Regions from separate parts of the Nocardia sp. NPDC055053 genome, predicted to be linked through region 3. Evidence: riboswitches for the same ligand, from Rfam matches in the RefSeq annotation. Region 3 holds a riboswitch; each other region holds the start of a gene.
What was found. A riboswitch is a leader RNA that binds a small molecule or an ion and turns the genes downstream of it on or off. The one in region 3 is predicted to bind S-adenosylmethionine.

Region 1: another riboswitch for S-adenosylmethionine. It lies ahead of ACWF82_RS30180 (aminotransferase class V-fold PLP-dependent enzyme); the one in region 3 lies ahead of ACWF82_RS29905 (AfsA-related hotdog domain-containing protein).
Region 2: another riboswitch for S-adenosylmethionine. It lies ahead of ACWF82_RS26810 (bifunctional o-acetylhomoserine/o-acetylserine sulfhydrylase); the one in region 3 lies ahead of ACWF82_RS29905 (AfsA-related hotdog domain-containing protein).
Region 4: another riboswitch for S-adenosylmethionine. It lies ahead of ACWF82_RS24890 (rhodanese-like domain-containing protein); the one in region 3 lies ahead of ACWF82_RS29905 (AfsA-related hotdog domain-containing protein).

What each region holds. Positions count from the first base shown of each region.
Region 1 covers NZ_JBSGVD010000043.1:38,107-43,188, forward strand. The annotation lists gene ACWF82_RS30170 (Pls/PosA family non-ribosomal peptide synthetase) at 1-2,780, opposite strand, end outside; gene ACWF82_RS30175 (MarR family winged helix-turn-helix transcriptional regulator) at 2,936-3,370, opposite strand; SAM riboswitch class IV at 3,657-3,771, shown strand; gene ACWF82_RS30180 (aminotransferase class V-fold PLP-dependent enzyme) at 3,820-5,082, shown strand, end outside.
Region 2 covers NZ_JBSGVD010000032.1:56,339-61,420, forward strand. The annotation lists gene ACWF82_RS26800 (MFS transporter) at 1-857, opposite strand, end outside; gene ACWF82_RS26805 (TetR family transcriptional regulator) at 991-1,731, shown strand; SAM riboswitch class IV at 1,795-1,905, shown strand; gene ACWF82_RS26810 (bifunctional o-acetylhomoserine/o-acetylserine sulfhydrylase) at 1,986-3,302, shown strand; gene metX (homoserine O-acetyltransferase MetX) at 3,299-4,447, shown strand; gene ACWF82_RS26820 (TetR/AcrR family transcriptional regulator) at 4,449-5,082, opposite strand, start outside.
Region 3 covers NZ_JBSGVD010000042.1:27,878-32,959, reverse strand. The annotation lists gene ACWF82_RS29915 (MarR family winged helix-turn-helix transcriptional regulator) at 1-376, shown strand, start outside; gene ACWF82_RS29910 (SRPBCC family protein) at 437-892, opposite strand; SAM riboswitch class IV at 1,035-1,151, shown strand; gene ACWF82_RS29905 (AfsA-related hotdog domain-containing protein) at 1,166-1,942, shown strand; gene ACWF82_RS29900 (HAD family hydrolase) at 1,939-2,649, shown strand; gene ACWF82_RS29895 (hypothetical protein) at 2,646-3,485, shown strand; gene ACWF82_RS29890 (ADP-ribosylglycohydrolase family protein) at 3,502-4,401, opposite strand; gene ACWF82_RS29885 (DUF4265 domain-containing protein) at 4,467-5,082, opposite strand, start outside.
Region 4 covers NZ_JBSGVD010000028.1:362-4,904, forward strand. The annotation lists gene ACWF82_RS24875 (amidohydrolase family protein) at 1-654, opposite strand, end outside; gene ACWF82_RS24880 (FAD-dependent oxidoreductase) at 772-2,160, opposite strand; gene ACWF82_RS24885 (Rv0361 family membrane protein) at 2,352-2,810, shown strand; SAM riboswitch class IV at 2,856-2,972, shown strand; gene ACWF82_RS24890 (rhodanese-like domain-containing protein) at 2,991-3,407, shown strand; gene ACWF82_RS24895 (O-succinylhomoserine sulfhydrylase) at 3,418-4,543, shown strand, end outside.

The DNA of each region.
Region 1 (5,082 bases), on a different contig from region 3:
CACACCTGCCAGCCGGTCCGGCTGCGCACCGGGTGGTAGCCCTCGCGCAGGCCGATCCCGAGCAGGCGCACGGCGATCACGGTGGCGGCGGCGTACACGCCGAGGCTGAGCAGGGTCGCGACCGGCAGGATCGCGAAGCCGCGCAGCGCGGCGGCGCCGATGGTGGTCTCCTCGCGGACCCACCAGGCGATGAAGGTGCCGCCGACGGCGAGACCGAGGACGGGCATCGCGGCCAGCGCCATCGACGACAGGCCGAACACCACCAGCCAGTGCCTGGCGCGTTCCGGTGCGTGGTCGGGCCAGCGGCGCGGCGCCTTGCCTGCCTTCGTCGCGGGCGAGCCCGCCCATTCCTGTTCGGCCTTGACCTTGCCCGACACCGCGGACCCGGGGGCGATCTCGGCCTTCTTACCGATCTTGGTGCCGGGCAGCAGGATCGAGCGGGCGCCGATCACCGCGCCGTCGCCGATGGTGATGCCGCCGATGTGCACGACGTCGCCGTCGACCCAGTAGCCGGACAGATCCACCTCGGGTTCGACGCTTGCGCCGTCGCCGAGGTCGAGCATGCCGGTCACCGGCGGCAGGGTGTGCAGGTCGACGCCCTTGCCGATCCGCGCGCCGAGCGCACGGGCGAACGGCACCATCAGCGGTGCGCCGGACAGGCTTTCGGCGCCACTTGCCTCGGACAGCCGCACGGCCGCCCACAGTCGCAGGTGGACCGACGAGCCGCGTGGGTAGGTGCCCGGCTGAAGACCAGCCAGCAGGACCCGCGCGCCCGCCACGCACAGTGTCATCCGGCCCAGCGGCGAGATGAACAGGACGAACGCCAGCACGATCCACCACCAGGACAGCCGCGGCAGCCACGGCAGCGAACCGGACCAGCCCGCGATCGCCGACACCACGGCCAGCCAGGTGACCCACTGCAGGCCGGTGAGGGTGGTCAGCGGAATCGTGGCCAGCACCTGGGTGATCTGCGCGCGCAGCGGAGTCGGCGCGACGACCCGCGCGTCGACGGCCGCGACCGGCGCGCTGCCGTCGAGCAGCTCGACGAGCGAGCCGAGGCGCGGATGGTCGTAGAGGTCGGCGACGGTGACATGCGGATACTGCTCACGCAGCGCGCCGACCAGCTGGGCCGCCGCCAGCGAGCCGCCGCCCAGATCGAAGAAGTCGGCATCGAGGTCGGTGGCTTCGGCGCCGAGGATGGCGTCCCACAGCCCGGCGACCCAGGCCGCGGTGCCGCCGAGGCCGCCGGATTCGGTGGGTTCGTCGGTGCTCGGCAGCGGCCAGGGCAGGGCATTGCGGTCGACCTTGCCCGAGGTGCGCGTCGGCAGGTCGGGGACGACCGCGAGGCGCGGCACCAGCGGGGCCGGAAGTTGTTCGGCCAGTATCTTTCTGGCCATCGTGACGTCGAAGTCGGGTCCGGCGCCGGTGAGGTAGCCGACCAGGATCTTGTTGCCCGCCTTGGTCGTCCGGATCGCGGCCGCCGCGCCGCTGACGCCGGGCAGGTGCTGCAGGGCGTTGTCGATCTCGCCGAGTTCGATGCGCCTGCCGCCGATCTTGATCTGGTCGTCGGCGCGGCCGAGGAAGATCAGGCCGTCGCGGTCGTTGCGGACCAGATCGCCGCTGCGGTAGGCGCGTTCCCAGCCGAGCGAGGGCAGCGGGGCGTACTTCTCGGCGTCCTTGGCCGGGTCCAGGTAGCGGGCCAGGCCGACGCCGCCGATGACGAGTTCGCCGGTCTCGCCTTCGGGCACCGGATTGCCCTGCGGGTCGACGACGGTGAGGTCCCAGCCGTCCAGCGGCAGGCCGATGCGGATCGGCATCTTCCCGTCGAGCAGCGCGGCACAGGCGACGACCGTGGCCTCGGTGGGGCCGTAGGTGTTCCACACCTCGCGGTCGGCGCCGCCGGCCAGTCGTTCGGCCAGTTCCGGCGGAACGGCTTCGCCGCCGAAGATGAGCAGCCGCACCGAGTCCAGCGCTACGGCGGGCCAGGTCGCGGCCAGGGTCGGGACGGTGGAGACGATGCTGATCTCCCGGCGCATGAGCCACGGGCCGAGGTCGGCGCCGGTGCGGACCAGGTCGCGCGGGGCGGGGACCAGGCAGGCGCCGTGCCGCCAGGCCAGCCACATCTCCTCGCAGGAGGCGTCGAAGGCCACCGAAAGGCCGGCCAGCACGCGGTCGCCGGGGCCGATCGGCGCGTGCTGCAGGAACAGCCTCGCCTCGGCGTCGACGAACGCGGCGGCATTGCGGTGGGTCACCGCGACGCCCTTGGGCGTGCCGGTGGAGCCGGAGGTGAAGATGATCCAGGCGTCGTCGGCGGGGGTGGGCAGGGTGTTCCAGTCCGAGGCCGGTGCGCGTCCAGCGGCGGCGGTGGCCGACTCGATGCCATCGGCGGTGGCCAGGGCGCTCACCCTGGCCTCGCCGAACACCAGCCTGGCGCGTTCCTCCGGGTCGTCGGCGTCGACGGGCACATAGGCGGCGCCGCAGTAGAGGGCGGCCAGGATCGTCACGTACAGCGCCGCGCTGCCCGAGGGCATCCGCACGCCGACCCGGTCGCCCGGTCGCACGCCCGCCGCGGTGAGCTCGGCCATCCTGGCCTCGATCGCGGCGATCAGTTCCATATAGCTGAGCACGACGGTGCCGTCGTCGATGGCGGGTGCGCCGGGATGAGCCAGGGCGGTGCTGGTCAGGATGTCCACCAGGGTGCGTGGCGGCGCGGCCAGGTCGGCGCGCAACAGTGGGTCACGCAACCGGCCGGCCGGGTCCTCAGTGCGTGGCTCGAGCATGGCGCTCAGTCCACCTCTCATCGGTTGACCCCCATCGGTGTCGTCTGTTGTTTCACGGTCGGGTTACCGGAGGGCAAACGGGATGGTCACCAGGTGCCAACGGTACTCGGAGAAGGTGTGGCGCTACGGCACCGTGAGGCGTGCCGCGGCGCGGATCACGACGGCGATTCCGGGATTTCGCCGAGCGCGGTGAGCGTCAGCCGGTGCAGTGCGCGCTGTTCGTCGGCGTCGAGCCGCTCGAGCACCCGCGCGGTGGCATCGGCGATGAGGCGGTCGGTGCGCTTGCACTGCTTGCGCCCGGCATCGGTGATCCGCAGCCGGTACTTGCGGCGGTCCTTGCCGTCGCGGGTGCGCTCTACCAGGCCTGCGCGTTCGAGCGCGTCGACCAGCCGGACGACTTCGCTGCGGTCGATACCGAGCGCGTCGCCGACCTTCTTCTGTGTCAGGTCGGCGTTCTCCGCGATGAAGGTGAGCACCCAGTGATCGCGCAGCGGCACGTCGATCTCGGCGTGCAGTGCCTTGGTGAGCCGTCCGAGCGCGTACACCGGGTAGCGCGGCAGGCCGCGGACGGAGTTCGTGTTCGTGGACATGACGGCCACTCTAACAAATAGTGGGGAGACTCAATCATTTGGGTCATCCATCATGGATTGGGCAGATCATTGGGCTGTGATTGCGTAGTGGGCAACCTGACGGCAATCAATGCCTGTGCTCAGGGTGGCCGGTCATGTTGCGGGCGTTGGTATTACGTCGTCGGCGCGCGTGATGTTCCGGCGTGGGGCTGTCGCGCCGATCTTCGCGACGCCCGGCCGCTTCGGTTCGGGCGTGGCGATTCGGGTGGTTGACAGGTCGCGGGATCGTCTGTCACTCTCGTCAACAGGTCACGAGTACCAGCGACAAGCCCCGGCTAGCTGGTCGGCAACCCTCCTCCGCGGTGGGGTGCTCCGGGTGACGACCAGGCCGCCGTCCGCAGTGGGCGCGGCAAGCGCGGACTCGCAGCACCCTTTTCGGGAACGAGTCCCTGAGCCGACGGGATTTCGTCATGACCGCAGTAATCGACCCCACCTGTGCCCTGGCCGCCGTGTCCGGCGCCGACCTGCAGGTTCCGCTCGTGCAAGGCGGGACAAGCACCTACGCCAACTTCGACTACGCGGCGAGCGCGCCCGCGTTGCGGCAGGTCACCGACCGGATTTCGCGGCTGCTGCCGTACTACGCCAGCGTGCACCGCGGCGCCGGCTACGCTTCGCGGATCTCCACCGAGTGCTACGAGGCCTCCCGTGGCGCGGTCGCCCGGTTCGTCGACGCCTGTGACGACCAGGTCGTCGTGTTCACCCGCAACACCACCGATTCGCTGAACCTGCTGGCAGGCTGCGTGCCCGGCGAGACCGTCGTGCTCGATATCGAGCATCACGCGAACTTCCTGCCGTGGACTGCGCACGGGCGTCGCGTCGTGCAGGCCGCCGACACCGTCGAGGAGACGATCCGGCGGGTCGTCGCCGAATTGTGCAGCAAGCCCGCCGCGTTGCTCGCGGTGACCGGGGCTTCCAATGTGACCGGTGAGGTGCTGCCGCTGGAGCGGCTGGCCACCATCGCCCACCTGTGTGGCGCGCGGATTCTCGTCGACGCGGCGCAGCTGGCCCCGCATCGCCGGATCTCCTTGCGCGAGAACGGGATCGACTATCTCGCCTTCTCCGGGCACAAGCTGTACGCGCCGTTCGGCGCCGGTGTGCTGGTCGGCAAGCGGGACTGGCTCGACGCGGGCGCGCCGTACCTGGCCGGTGGTGGCGCGGTGCGCGAAGTCGGTGTGGAACAGGTCGAGTGGGCCGCGGCGCCGCAGCGGCACGAGGCGGGCTCGCCGAATGTGCTCGGCGCAGCCGCCATCGCCGCCGCCTGTGACGCGCTGGCCGCCATAGATTCCGCCGAACTCGTTGCCCACGAACGCTTCCTGGCCGACCGTCTGCGCGACGGCTTGTCCGCGATCCCCGGCGTCGACATCGTCCGCATCTGGTCCGACAGCCCCGACTGCGTCGGCATCGTCGCCTTCACCGTCGCCGGCTACGCCCCCGGCCAGGTCGCCGCCTACCTCTCCGCTGAACACGCCATCGGCATCCGCGACGGCCGTTTCTGCGCCCACCCCCTCCTCGCCCGCCTCGGCCTTGACGCCGCCCTCCGCGCCAGCATCGGCCTCGGCACCACCGCCACCGACGTAGACCGCCTGATCACGGCCGTCGCCACCCTCACCGAATCCGGCCCGACCTGGACCTACGCCACCACCGAAGGCCTCTGGAACCCCACCCCCGAAACC
Region 2 (5,082 bases), on a different contig from region 3:
AACAGCGCGGCCAGCAGCGCCCCACCCCGGTTGATCTCCCCCGGAATGCGCAGCGGCAGCAGCGGATTCGCCGAGCGCGCCTCGATGACGACGAAGGCGATCAGCAGCGCGGCGCCTGCCCCGAGCAGGCCCAGTGTGCTCGAAGCCAGCCAGCCGTGTTCGGCGGCGCGGCTGAATCCGTAGACGATCGACACCAGCCCGAGCGTCACGGTGACGGCGCCGGGCAGGTCGTAACCGCCGACCCGCGGCACCGGCACATCGCGCACGAGAACCGCCAGCGCGCCGAGCAGCGCGACGATCGCGACCGGCGTGTTCATCAGCAGCGTCCAGCGCCACGACACGTACTCGGTGAGCGCGCCGCCCACGATCAACCCGAACGCGACACCACCCGCCGAGATCCCGGCGAACACCGCGAACGCGCGCGCCCGCTCCTTGACGTCGGTGAATGTCACCGACAACAGCGACAGCGCCGATGGCGCGAGCAGCGCCGCGAACGCGCCCTGCAAGCCGCGCCCGAGGAACAGCTGCAGCCCGTCCTGGGCGAGCCCGGCCAGCGCCGACGCGGCGGCGAAGCCGACCAGGCCGATCAGGAAGATGCGCCTGCGGCCGAGGTAGTCGGCCATCCGCCCGCCGAGCAGCAGCAGGCCGCCGAAGATCAGGGTGTAGGCGGTGAGCGCCCACTGTTTGTCGCCCTCGCTGATGCCGAGGTCTTTCTGGGCGAACGGGAGCGCGATCGTGACGACGGTGGCGTCGAGGATCACCATCAACTGCGCGGAGGCGAGGACGGCCAGCGCCCACCATCGCATCGAACTCTGTTGTGTCTCAGTTGGTTTCGCGTCTATGTCGATGCCGGTCACCACGGACTCCTAGTCACTCGAAGGCTGGCTCAATCCTGGCACCACGAGACAATTGGCGTCAAGAGCAAAATGTCTGACTGCGCCATTTGGCGCGATTGGACAGACAAATCGAGCCGGACGGTAATCTGGAGGGATGCTGGACTCGACCACTCCGATCAGCGCGGACCGGGCGACCGAACCGGCAGGCCTGACCACGGCCGGCCGCGCGCCGACGGGCCTGCGCGAACGCAAGAAGATCCAGACCAAGGCGGCGATCGTCGAGGTCGGGCTGAACCTGTGCGACTCGCAGGGCTTCGACGCGACCACGGTCGAGCAGATCGCCGCGGGCGCCGACGTCTCCCCGCGCACGGTCAACCGCTACTTCCCGATGAAGGAAGACATCGTGCTCGCCCCGATCGACGACTTCGGGGTCACCGTCGCCGCCGCGCTCGGCGAGCAACCGCGCACCGGCAACGAACTCGGGGCGCTGTGCGGCGCCTATCTGCAGGTCATCGACGCCGAGGCCGACGCCGACGGCATCCGGTTCCTGCGCCAGTTCCTGCAGATGCAGCGGATCATGCGAACCAGCCAGGCCGTGAACGCCCGCGCGCTCGAATACGCGGAGAAGAAGAACGTCGCGGTCTGCACGCAACTCGCCGAGCGGATGGCGACCACGCCGGACGACTTCTCGGTCCGGATGGTCGCGGGCACCTGGCAGATGCTGTGTCACCTGTCGCTGGCCGCCATCGAGGACGAGCTGCTCGGCTCGACACCGGAAGCCGCCGCCGGGGTGACCAGGAGCGCCGTCCTGCGCGCCTACCACGAACTTCGCCGCGTCTGCGGCGCACCGGCCGACCGCGACACGCCAGGGGTCGGCACACCGGCGGCGGAGTGATCCAGGCGACGAAACCGGGGGAAGTTTCCGCGCTGACCCGATGGCCGGTTAACATGACGGCAAGGTCATGAGTACCAGCGCCAAGCCCCGGCTCGCTGGTCGGCAACCCTCCAGCTGCGGTGGGGTGCTCCGGGTGATGACCGGGCTCTCGAAGGTCGAGAGCAAGCGCGCATCGCAGGAGGCCCCCATGTGTTGTTGTCCGTCGATCCGACCCAGCTGACGCGAGACACCGGCAAACAATCCTGGAGCATTTCATGACCGACTCTGCCCTGCCCGAGAACTGGTCCTTCGAGACCAAGCAGATCCACGCGGGCCAGGCACCCGACGCGAGCACCAACGCGCGGGCACTGCCGATCTACCAGACCACCTCCTACACCTTCCGCGACACCGACCACGCCGCCGCGCTGTTCGGTCTCGCCGAACCGGGCAACATCTACACCCGGATCATGAACCCAACCCAGGACGCGGTCGAGCAGCGCATCGCCGCGCTCGAGGGTGGCGTCGCGGCGCTGCTGCTGGCCTCGGGCCAGGCCGCCGAGACCTACGCGATCCTGAACCTGGCCAGTGCCGGTGACCACATCGTGTCGAGCCCGCACCTCTACGGCGGCACGTACAACCTGTTCCACTACTCGCTGCCCAAGCTCGGCATCGAGGTCTCCTTCGTCGAGGATCCCGACGACCTGGCGCAGTGGCAGGCCGCCATCCGGCCCAACACCAAGGCCTTCTACGGCGAGACCATCGCCAACCCGAGCAGCGCCGTGTTCGACATCCCCGGCATCGCCGAGGTGGCGCACAAGGCGGGCATCCCGCTGATCGTCGACAACACCGTCGCGACTCCGTACCTGATCCAGCCGCTGGCCCACGGCGCCGACATCGTCGTGCACTCGGCCACGAAGTACCTGGGCGGGCACGGCGCCGCGGTCGCGGGCGCGATCGTCGACGGTGGCACCTTCGACTGGACCGTGCGCGACGCCGACGGCAACGCGCGCTTCCCCGGTTTCACCGAGCCCGATCCCAGCTACCACGGCGCGGTGTTCGCCGACCTGGGCGCGCCCGCCTTCGCGCTGAAGGCCCGCGTGCAGCTGCTGCGCGATCTGGGTGCGGCGGTGTCGCCGTTCAACGCGTTCCTCATCGCCCAGGGCATCGAGACGCTGAGCCTGCGGGTCGAACGGCACGTGTCCAATGCCGAGGCCGTGGCGAAGTTCGTCGCCGAGCAGCCGGGCGTCGAGGCCGTGTACTACGCGGGTCTGGAGACCTCGCCCTGGTACGCGCGGGCCAAGCAGCTCGCGCCCAAGGGCGCGGGCGCGATCGTCGCGTTCGAGCTGCGCGGCGGTGTCGACGCGGGCAAGAAGTTCGTGGACGCGTTAAGCCTGCACAGCCATGTCGCTAACATCGGTGATGTGCGTTCTCTCGTGATTCACCCGGCATCGACCACGCACTCGCAGTTGACGCCCGAAGAGCAACTGGCCTCCGGCGTCACTCCGGGGCTGGTCCGGCTCGCCGTCGGCATCGAGGGAATCGACGACATCCTGGCCGATCTGCGCGCGGGTTTCGCGGCGGCGACGACGTGACTGTGAGCACCGAATCGCCGATCGCCCGTCCCGCAACCGGTGTGGCCCTGCTGCCACCGCCGGACGGGCGACTCGGCGTGGTCGCCATCGGGGACGTGTCGCTGGAGAACGGCGCCGTGCTCCCCGATGTGCGGCTGGCGGTGCAACGCTGGGGCGAGCTCTCGCCCACTCTCGACAATGTGGTGCTCGTCGAACACGCGCTGACCGGTGACTCGCATGTCATCGCCAGCGCGGACAACGCGCAGCCCGGCTGGTGGGAGGGCATGGTCGGGCCCGGCGCGCCGATCGACACCGACGAATGGTGTGTGATCGCGACCAACGTGCTCGGCGGCTGCAAAGGCAGCACCGGCCCGTCCTCGCTCGCGCCCGACGGCACGCCGTGGGGCTCGCGCTTTCCCGATCTGACCATCCGTGACCAGGTGACCGCCGAGGCGCAGCTGCTCGATCTGCTCGGGATCGAGCGGCTCGGCGCCGTCGTCGGCGGGTCGATGGGCGGCATGCGGGTGCTGGAGTGGATCGTCGGGCAGCCCGAGCGGGTCGCGGCCGCGCTCGTGCTGGCCGTCGGCGCCCGCGCCACCGCCGATCAGATCGGCACCCAGACCACCCAGATGGCCGTCATCACCGCCGACCCGGATTGGCAGGGCGGCGACTATCACGGCACCGGCCGCGCCCCGATGACCGGCATGGGCCTGGCCCGGCGCATCGCGCACCTGACCTACCGCACCGACGGCGAGCTCGACCACCGCTTCACCAATCAGCCCCAGGGCGACGAAGACCCGTGGACGGGCGGCCGCTACGCGGTGCAGAGCTACCTCGAGCACCAGGCGGAGAAGCTCTGTCAGCGGTTCGATCCGGCCACCTATGTGCTGCTCAGCGAGGCCATGAACCGGCACGACGTGGGTCGCGGCCGTGGCGGGATCGCCGCCGCGCTCGCCTCGACCTCGGTCCCGTGCGTGGTGGGCGGTGTCGACTCCGATCGGCTCTACCCCCTGCACACCCAGGCCGAGCTGGCCGAGGGTCTGCCCGGCTGCGCCGGTCTCGAGATCGTGGTCTCGCGCGACGGGCACGACGGCTTCCTGACCGAGGCCGCCGCGGTGTCCAAGCTGCTCACCGAGACGATGCGCCTGGCCCGCGAGAGCCGCTGACTCAGTCTCTCGCCGTACCCGTCAGCAGGGTGACGATCGAGCGGACGTACTCCTGAAGCCGTTCGCGCGGATACTCCCGCGGCTCGTTCACCGCGAGCCTGCCGAGCATCTCGGCGACGGTGAGCGTCGAGTTCGCGAGCAGTCCAGCGTCCATCCCCGACCAGCGCGGCGACATCGCGATACCGACGCGGACAAGGGATTCCGCGCGGGCCAGGATGTCGGCGCGGGCCGCGCGCAAGGCGGCACGGTATTCGTCGGGAGCGCTGGCCGGGGTCGCCAGGATCAGCCGCCAGCGCGTCGGATTCGCCAGTGTCACTCCGACGAACGCTTCGACCGTCGCCGAGGCGGCGGCGACCGGATCGGTGTCGAGCAGGTCCTCCGGCAGGGTGTCGGCGATCTGCTCCAGCCCGCGTTCGCGTTCGCGTTCCAGCAGGGCTTCGACGAGTTCGGCGCGGGTCTTGAACACGGTGTACAGCACCGGTTTTCCGACGCCGGCCTCCTGGGCGACGGCTTCCATGCTCAGTTCGTGCAGTTCCATCCGGCCGAGCACGGTGAAGGCGGCGTCGAGGAGCTGGGCGCGCCGCTCGTGCGGCGGCAGGCGCGGGGCATAGCGGCGCCGCGGCCGTTGCTCCTGC
Region 3 (5,082 bases):
GACCGCCGCGCTGAAGCCGGCCGGGCTGACCGTCCCGCAGTACAGCGCCCTGCTACACCTCGCGGAGAACCCCGGCATCTCCGCCGCCGCGCTGGCCCGGCTGGCTGGGGTCACGCCACCGACCATGAACACCGTCCTGACCAACCTCCAGGACCGTGGCCTGGTCGAGCGCACGCCGCACGAATGGCACAAGAACGTGCTCGAGACCCGGCTGACCGAGGCGGGCCGCGAGGTGACCGCCGCGGGTGACGTGCGCGCGGTCGCCGTGGAACGCGATCTCGCGGCGCGGTTCACCGCCGAGGAACTGGCGACCGTGACGGCGCTGCTCACGCGGACGGCGGAGGCGCTCGACGAGATCCGCGCAGACCTGCCCTGACAGTCCGGCAACGCCGAGAGCCCGCCGGATCATCCGGCGGGCTCTCGGGGTTTGTGCAGGTCAGCGCTCTGCGACAGCCTTGACCTTGCTGAGGGTTTCGTTCATGCCCGCGACCAGGTCGGCCTCGAACTTCTCCTCACCACCGAGGGCGACCTTGATCGTCCCGCGCAGCCACGCCGGCACGCCCTTGACGGGGTCGACGGTGCGGGTTTCGACAACGCGGGTGCCGGTGGCGGTCGGCTGGAGCTCGTAGCGCCACACCGTGCGGTTCTCGTTCATCCGGAACGCGAAGGACTTGCTTGGCTCGTAGCTCACGATGCGCGAGGTGGTCGGGTACACCTTCCAGCCGACCTTGTTCAGATTGACGGTGTAGGCGCCGTCGCGGACCCCACCGACGGCGATCATCTTCAGCGTGGTCGGGCTGAGCTCGGGCATGCGGCGCAGGTCGGCCAGGATCGACCACACCTTCTCCGGCGCTGCGGCGATGTCGATGCTGGCTTCGAGATTGTTCGGCAACGGTGCCTCCGGTGGGTGTGACGGACTGTCACGCACAGCATAGGCATCGTCGACCAGGGGATCTTCCGCCCGTGGTCGGATTTTTCGCAACCTGGTCGCAACACTGTTCAAAAGTTCTGCGCCCGAATAATTTTCGTTCGACGGTCACGAGTTCCAGCTTCGAGCCCCGGCTTGCTGGGCGGCAACCCTCCATCGGGGGCGGGGTGCTCCGGGTGACGACCGGATGGCGGGGAGTTCCCACCCGCCATAAGCGTCCTTCTGGAGGTTCTATCCATGTCTGTTGTCCAACTCGACTCCGCCACCCGTGCCCCGGAAACGGTGGCGACCACCTTCGTCGTGGTCGCCGACCGGTTTCTCGGAATCTCCGCGGACGACCGGGTGCACACCGTGTCGGGACTCGTCGCCCTGTTGCGCGGCGGCCGTCTCACCGATCGGGAGTTGACGGTGCACCTGGGGCAGGGCATCACCCGGCACGATCTCGATTACCTCGAGCATGTCGCGCAGACCGCCGGGGCCCGGCTGCGGGTGGTCGGCGAGATCGCCGAACCGGCCCGCCGCCATCACGTGCACAAGTACCAGCATTCCAATGTGCTGTTGGCCGGGCTGACCAGGGAGAACGAGAACGTCTTCCGCGCCGACCTGCGCCTCGACAGCGACAACGAACTGCTGCTCGACCATCAGACCGGTGAGCACGTGCAGGGCATCGTGGTGATCGAGGCGGTGCGCCAGCTGTTCCTGGCCGCGTTCGAACTCGAATACGGCGTGCGCAGGCCGCAGGAGCACTTCTACATCGTGTGGAACAACGTGGACCTGCGGTTCACCTCGTTCCTGTTCCCGCTGCCCGCGACCCTGCACGCCCGGCTCACGCCGGTCTCGGTGGACGATCCCGGCAAGCTGCAGTTCGTCATCGAGACCGAGGTGCGTCAATTCGGCAAGACCGTGGCCGGCTCGCGCATCGAGTTCACCGCGCTGCCCAACGACCGCATCGCGCAGATCGAGCGAGCCAAGGCGGCCAAGGCGGTCACCGCGCACCTGGCGGAGTCGGCATGAGCGTGGCGTTCTTCGATGTCGACGAAACGTTGATCACCGTCAAGAGCATGTTCGCGTTCCTGCGGCACTGGCTCACCGAGCGCGGTGACGACGGCAGCGAGTACGCGCGCATCACCGGCGAGATCAAACAGCTGGCGGCAGCGGGCACTCCGCGCGAGGAGATCAACCGCCACTACTACCGGATCTATCGCGGAGTCGAGTACGCCGCGCTCGATGAGTCGGGGCAGCGCTGGTTCGACACCTTCGCCGCGGATGGCGCGCCGTTCTATCTCGATACCTTGGAAGCACTGCGCGCACATCATGATTCAGGCGTTCGCACCGTCCTGCTCTCCGGATCGTTCGCACCGGCGATCGCTCCGGTGGCCGCCGCGGTCGGTGCCGATCACATCATCGCCACCGAGCCGGTGCTCGACGAACACGGCTCGCTGACCGGCGAGGTCCACCGGCCGATGATCGGCGATGCCAAAGGCGAAGCGGTGGTGGCCTACCTGCGCGAACACGGCATCAGCCCCGACGACACCTGGGGCTACGGCGACCACAGCACCGACCTACCCTTCCTGTGGATCGTCGCGCACCCCTTCCACCGCGGCGACGACCCGCACCTGCTGGCCGCCGCGACCGCTGCCTGGCGCAGACTGGGCGACCGTGTCGGCGACGCGAACGGCATCGAAATCTCCGGCGATCGAAAAGTGGTATCCACGTGGTGAAACGGCTCTACGACCTGACCCCGACCACCCAGGGTCCGCTCTACCCACCCAGCGAAATCGTGGACGCCGACGGCGATTTCCTCGTCGTCGGCTTCCTCAACGAGGCGGGCCCCGACGGCACGGTGACGCGTCGATGGGGACGTGCTGTCGTCGCGGCCGACACCCCGCTGCCCGCCTTCGGCGAGAACCTGCCGTACCGCGTGATTCGTGAACTCCCCGAGAAGCTTTCGATCGACGACGCGAATCTGGTCCTGCACACGCTGCCCTTGCCCCTGCCCGCACACAACTACCCGATGGTCTTCGCTCCCGACCAGCTCCCGAACGCGGGGGAGGTGGTGCGACCGAGCTACCCCTTCCACGAGGTGCCGATCCCGGACCTGCGCCCCGAGGACGGCCGCAAACTCACCGAACCGATCACCCTCGGCCGCTGGCTGGAAGCGCGCGGCACGGTGGAGGTCGCGATCAGCGACGACGAGCACCACGGCGAATTCCATTTCGAACTCAGCGGATTGATCCCCGATTCCCTCTACACGATCATGTCCTTGCGCTCAGGCGACCTGAACCCGGCCGCACCCACCCGCCCCGGCCCACTCGGTGTCCCCAATGTCTTCATCACGACCGCCGACGGCACCGCCACCTACCGGGCTACCCTCCCCAACCCCTTCCCCGACCCAGCCACCCCCGGCGCGAACCGCATCATCAGCGTGGTCGTCCTCTGGCAGAGCTACCAGCAGAATTATGGCGGCGCGATCGGCCACTTCGGCCTCGGCGGCGACATCCACGCCCAGCTCAAACTCCCCACCCCGACCTTCGAGGAGTTCAGAACCCGTCCCTGACCGGAGCGCGGCACCGTCACCCTCGCCGTGTCACCCAGGCTGGCAGCGCCTCCCGCGCTGCCAGCCATTCCTCCGGCACACCGCCCTGCGTCCCGATCCCCGTGCGCGCGGCCACGATTCCGCCGACGATCGCCGCGGTGGTGTCCGCATCCCCACCGGCCTCGACACACGCGGTGATCGCGGCGGGATAGTCGTCCAGGAAACTCGCCGCCGCCCACAGCGTGAACGGCACCGTGTCCTGCGCGCTGACCTGCGCTCCGTTACCCAGTTCGTAGGAAGCCTCGGCCACCGATCGGCCGAGGAGCTTCCTGGCGCGCCGCACCCCGCTCGCCGTCCGGCCGTCGACCAGATACGGCTCCACCGCGTCCAGCAGTTCCACTGGTGCACAGTCTTTTCCGCGATTCGCCGCCGCCCAGCTCGCCGCCACCGCGACAACCATCGCCCCCACGATCGCCTCAGGATGCCGGTGCGTCAGCTCCGCCGCCGACGCAGCCTCCGCCGCGGCCCGATCGAACTCCCCGGCGAAATACGCCCCGAGCGGCGCCACCCGCATCGCCGCACCGTTCCCCCACGAACCACCTCCGCCGAACAGCGCACCCGCCGCCTCAGCCCAGGGCCGGCCATCCCGAATCTGGTGCAGCACAGCAACTGTGCCGCCGCTGTATCCCCGATACGGCTCGCACCGATCGGCGAAAGTGGCCGCCAGCGCATCGCGGTCGATCCGCCCGCGCTCCCGCAACTCGGTGAAGACCGAACACGCCATCTCGGTGTCATCGGTCCACTCCCAGGGACCGGCGGGCGGCCGCCCGGCGAGAAGATCGGACACCGATCGCCCAGGTACGAAGAACTGAGCCCCTAACGCATCACCTACCGACAGCCCATCCAGGCTGTCCCGAGCTGTCTCGAATCGCTCCATCATGTGCGAGCCATCCTGCCAACTGATAGTGGTCACTGCAACCAGAACCCGTGCGCCGACCTCGCTCAGTCGTCGCTCTCGGACTCGTCGGGGTAGGCGAAGTCTTCGATGGTCCAGGGATCGGAGGGTTGATTGCGCCAGGCCAGCTTGCCGGGTGGCAGGGCTGCCAGTTCGGTGACGGCGGAGTCGGTATCCGCCACGTGCTGGATGTGGACGAGGGCCGCGGTGTCCGGGTCGAGCGGGTCGTCGGAGCCGTCGCCGATGATCCAGTCACCCTCGGGGTCGTGGACAACGACCAGTGCGGGGCGTTCGCCGGACGCGACGGTGTTGTAGACGCACGCGGCGAGATCGTCGGGGAAGGCGAGACCGTAGGACTCGGGTGGCGGGTCGCTGGGATTGCGATCGGGAAGCGCGGGGGTCGCGGTGCGCCACCGCTCGGTCACCGAACCGAGGTCGTAGAACCACAGGCCGTCGGCATGTCCTTGCGCGAGAGTGGCTTTGGTTTCCTCGATATCGCTGCTCGGCGGGACATTCAGCGCGACAAGGCCGGTGCGGCTGCCCTCGCCGTCGACCCCGAGCGGTTCGAAGGCGTCGAGGACCGCCTGGCGAACTTCCGCCCGCAGACATCCGTCGGCCGGGATGACCCGGATCGTGCAGTTCCCTGACGATTCGAGCACGTCT
Region 4 (4,543 bases), on a different contig from region 3:
GACATCGGCCTCATCGAACGGCCTGCCGGCGCGGGTGCCGGGCAGGTCGGTGCCGAACATGAGCGCACCGGGATTGACCGCGTGGATCCGGCGCAGCGTCTCGGCCACGTCCATGTCGACCCTGCCGAAACCGGTCGCCTTCACCCTGGCGCCGCGATCCACCAGATCGAGCAGGTAGGGCAGGCCCTCCTCGGACATGCCGAGATGGTCGATCGAGAGCGCGGGCAGCTTCGAGATCACCGGCTGTAGCGAGGCCAGCATCTGCCCGTCGATGTAGAGCTCCACGTGCCAGCCGGCCAGCTCGTGCGCGCGCAGCGCCTGCAGGGTCATCTCGGTGATGTCGGCGGCGGCGCGCTTGAGGTTGAACCGCAGGGCGCGTACACCCGCGCGGTCCAGCTCGATGATCTCGTCGTCGGTGGCGTCCAGATCCAGCCGGGTGACCCCGACCCAGCCGTCCCCGAGTTCGGCCAGCGCGGCCTTCAGGTACGACTGGTCGGATCCCTGGAACGACGCGCTGACCACCGCACCACCGCGAACATCGAAGTGCGCCATGCGCTTTCGATAGTCGGCGATGGTGTAGGGGTCAGGCAGGTAGCCTTCGTTCTCGATCAGCGGGAACCGCGGATCGATGATGTGGACGTGGGCATCGAACACTTGTACAGAATGCCTCGAGTTCGGCGGATTAGAACAGTCCAGTGGCCGTAGAACAGAAAAGCCGGTGGGTTGCAGAACGTGGCGTCCTGTCACCCACCGGCCTCTGGGAGTCCGATCCTAGACCTTGTTCGGCTCGGAGGCGCGCAGCATATCCTCGCGCTCCACGACCTTCACGCGCTCACGGCCTTCGGGCTCGCCGAGGGCGCGCTCGTGCGCGTCGAGGCGGTACCAGCCCGCCCACGTGGTGAACGGGATGCCCTTGCCCTCGAGGAACGTGGTGACCGCGTCCAGCTCGGGCTGCGGCGCCGGGGCGAAGTCCTTGGCGTCGTCGAGCAGGCAGGCGATGGTCTCGTTGGCGTCGCCCTTGGTGTGGCCGATGAGGCCGACCGGGCCGCGCTTGATCCAGCCGGTCACGTAGGTGGACGGCATGAAACGGGCCGAGCCCTCGGCGGTCTCGTCGGCGATCACGCGACCGGCCTCGTTCGGCACGGTGCCCGCCTGATCGTCGAACGGCAGCTGGGTGACGTTCTGCGACAGGTAGCCCACCGCGCGGTAGATCGCCTGCACGTCCCACTGCTTGAACTCGCCAGTGCCCTTGACGTTGCCGGTGCCGTCGAGCTGGGTGCGCTCGGTCTTGAGCCCGACGACCTTGCCGTCTTCGCCGATGATCTCGGCCGGGGATTCGAAGAAGTGCAGGAACAGCTTGTGCGGGCGGCCGCCGTGATCGCGGATGGCCCACTGCTCCAAGGTGTTGGCGACCATGTCGACCTGCTTGGAGTTACGGCGCGCGGCCTCGGAGCCCTCGTCGTAGTCGATGTCCTCGGGGTTGACGATGACCTCGATCGTCGGCGAGTGATCCAGTTCGCGCAGTTCCAAAGGCGTGAACTTGGCTTGGGCCGGGCCACGACGTCCGAAGACGTGGACCTCGACGGCCTTGTTCTCCTTGAGCCCCTTGTAGACGTTCGGCGGGATCTCGGTCGGCAGCAGTTCGTCACCGGTCTTGGCCAGCACGCGCGCCACATCGAGGGCGACGTTGCCGACGCCGAGGACGGCGACCTTCTCCGCGTCCAGCGGCCACGAGCGCGGCACGTCCGGGTGTCCGTCGTACCAGGACACGAAGTCGGCGGCACCGTAGGAGCCGTCGAGGTCGATGCCAGGGATCGGCAGGGCCCGGTCGGCGTTGGCGCCGGTGGAGAAGATCACCGCGTCGTAGAACTGGCGCAGATCATCCAGGGTGATGTCGGTGCCGTAGTCGATGTTGCCGAGCAGCCGCACCTGGTCCTTGTCGAGGACCTTGTGCAGGGCGGTGATGATGCCCTTGATGCGCGGGTGGTCGGGCGCGACGCCGTAGCGGATCAGGCCGAAGGGCGCGGGCATGCGCTCGTAGAGGTCGATGCTCACGTCGGCATCGGACTTCATCAAGGCGTCGGCGGCGTAGATACCGGCCGGTCCTGCGCCCACGATCGCAATGCGGAGCGGGCGGGTCGCTGCACTCTGTTCGGTCATTTTCTACGCGCACCCTTTGGTCGAGAACTGTTGACGGCGTCAATTTAGCTTAGGCTAAGTTGGCGATCCGGCGGCTGGCAGCTGCCTTCGACGTCGGCAGCAGGCCGCATTCGAAGGCGATTCTATCTGCGGCGTTGTGGCCACCCGGCGCGCGGTGCGGTTGCCCGCGCCCGGTCTGTCAGGATTACAGCATGAACGAGGAACAATCAGGCTCGGAAGACCAGCCCATCGTGGTGGATCAGACCGACAAGCGTTCCGTCGTCCCGTTCGTAGCGGCCGCGGTGATCGCGGTGGTCGTGCTCATCGGCATCGTGCTCGGTGGGCTGCTCTCACCCGCTGAGAAAAATGTCACAGAGGCCGACCGGCTCACGGCCGCCGTCTCCAACTATATCGACGCGCGCTCGCGCAGTGAGCTGCGTCCGCCGCCCGGTGTCGCGTGCCCCGGCTTCGACGAGGAGAAATCCGGCCTCTCCGAACGGCTCGGCGGCCCGAAATCGGCCGTGACGATCGACAAGAAGGGTTTCGACAAGGCGACCGTCAACGGCGACCGCGCCAAGATCGACGCCACCGTGCAGATCGGCGACACGTCGTCCACCAGCACCTGGAACCTGACCCGGGTCGACGGCGCCTGGCTGGTCTGCACACCATGAACCGTTTGACACGGTGACCTGTGCCGGGGCAATCTCAGTTCGCAAGGTCATGAGTACCAGTACCAAGCCCCGGCTCGCTGGTCGGCAACCCTCCTCCGCGGTGGGGTGCTCCGGGTGACGACCTGGCCGTGCGCCGGACAACCGCCACGGCAAGAGCGGATTCACGCAGGAGGTTTCGACATGACTTACGCCGGCGACATCACCCCTGAGAAGGCGTGGGAGATCCTGACCGAGCATCCGGGCGCGGTGCTGGTCGACGTGCGCACCGAAGGTGAGTGGGCACACATCGGCATCCCCGACACCAGCTCCATCGAGCGCCCGGCCCACTTCATCGAGTGGGTCGACGGCACCGGAACCCGCAACCCGAACTTCGGCGCCGAGCTAGAGCAGGCGCTGGCCGGGCGGCCGGACGACGCGCCCGTGGTGTTCCTGTGTCGCTCCGGTCAGCGCTCCATCGGCGCCGCGACCGTGGCGACCGCGGCGGGCATCGCCCCGTCCTACAACGTGCTCGACGGTTTCGAGGGCGGCCCCGACGCGTTCGGGCAGCGCGGCAGCACCGGCTGGCGCGCGGTCGGCCTGCCGTGGCGTCAGGCATAAGGAGAAACGCATGATCACCGGTGGTTCGTTCGACAAGCCACTGCCCGAGGGCGTCGGCCCGGCCACCCTCGGTGTCCGCGGCGGCCTGCGCCGCTCCGGCTTCGAGGAGACCTCCGAGGCGCTGTACCTGACCTCGGGATTCGTCTACGAGAGCGCCGAGGCCGCCGAGGCCTCGTTCACCGGCGAGGTCGAGCACTTCGTCTACTCCCGCTACGGCAACCCGACCGTGGCGATGTTCGAGGAGCGCATCCGGCTGCTCGACGGCGCCGAGGCCGCGTTCGCGACCGCCTCCGGCATGTCCGCGGTGTTCACCGCGCTCGGCGCGCTGCTGAAGGCGGGCGATCGCCTCGTCGCCGCGCGCAGCCTGTTCGGCTCGTGCTTCGTGGTGTGCAACGAGATCCTGCCGCGCTGGGGTGTCGAGACCGTCTTCGTCGACGGTGACGACCTCGAGCAGTGGGAGCAGGCGCTCTCGGTGCCCACCCAGGCCGTGTTCTTCGAGACCCCGGCCAACCCGATGCAGACCCTTGTCGACGTCCGCAAGGTCACCGAGCTCGCGCACGCCGCGGGCGCGAAGGTGGTGCTGGACAACGTCTTCGCCACCCCGCTGCTACAGCGCGGCTTCGAACTCGGCGCCGACGTGGTCGTCTACTCCGGCACCAAGCACATCGACGGTCAGGGCCGCGTCCTCGGCGGCGCCATCCTCGGCTCCAAGGACTACATCGACGGCCCCGTCAAGAACCTGATGCGCCACACCGGCCCCGCCCTGAGCCCGTTCAACGCCTGGACCCTGCTCAAGGGCCTGGAGACGATGCCGCTGCGCGTGCGCCAGTCCACCGAATCGGCACTGAAGGTCGCCCAGTTCCTGGAGACCAGCAAGTCGGTCAACTGGGTGAAGTACCCCTTCCTGGAATCCCACCCCCAACACGCCCTCGCCACCTCCCAGATGTCCGGCGGCGGCACCGTCGTCACCTTCGAACTGGCAGGTGACGACGGCAAGAAGCGCGCCTTCGAGGTCCTGAACCGCCTCCGCATCATCGACATCTCCAACAACCTCGGCGACGCGAAGACGCTGATCACCCACCCCGCCACGACAACCCACCGCGCGATGGGCCCGGAAGGCCGAGCCTCCATCGGCC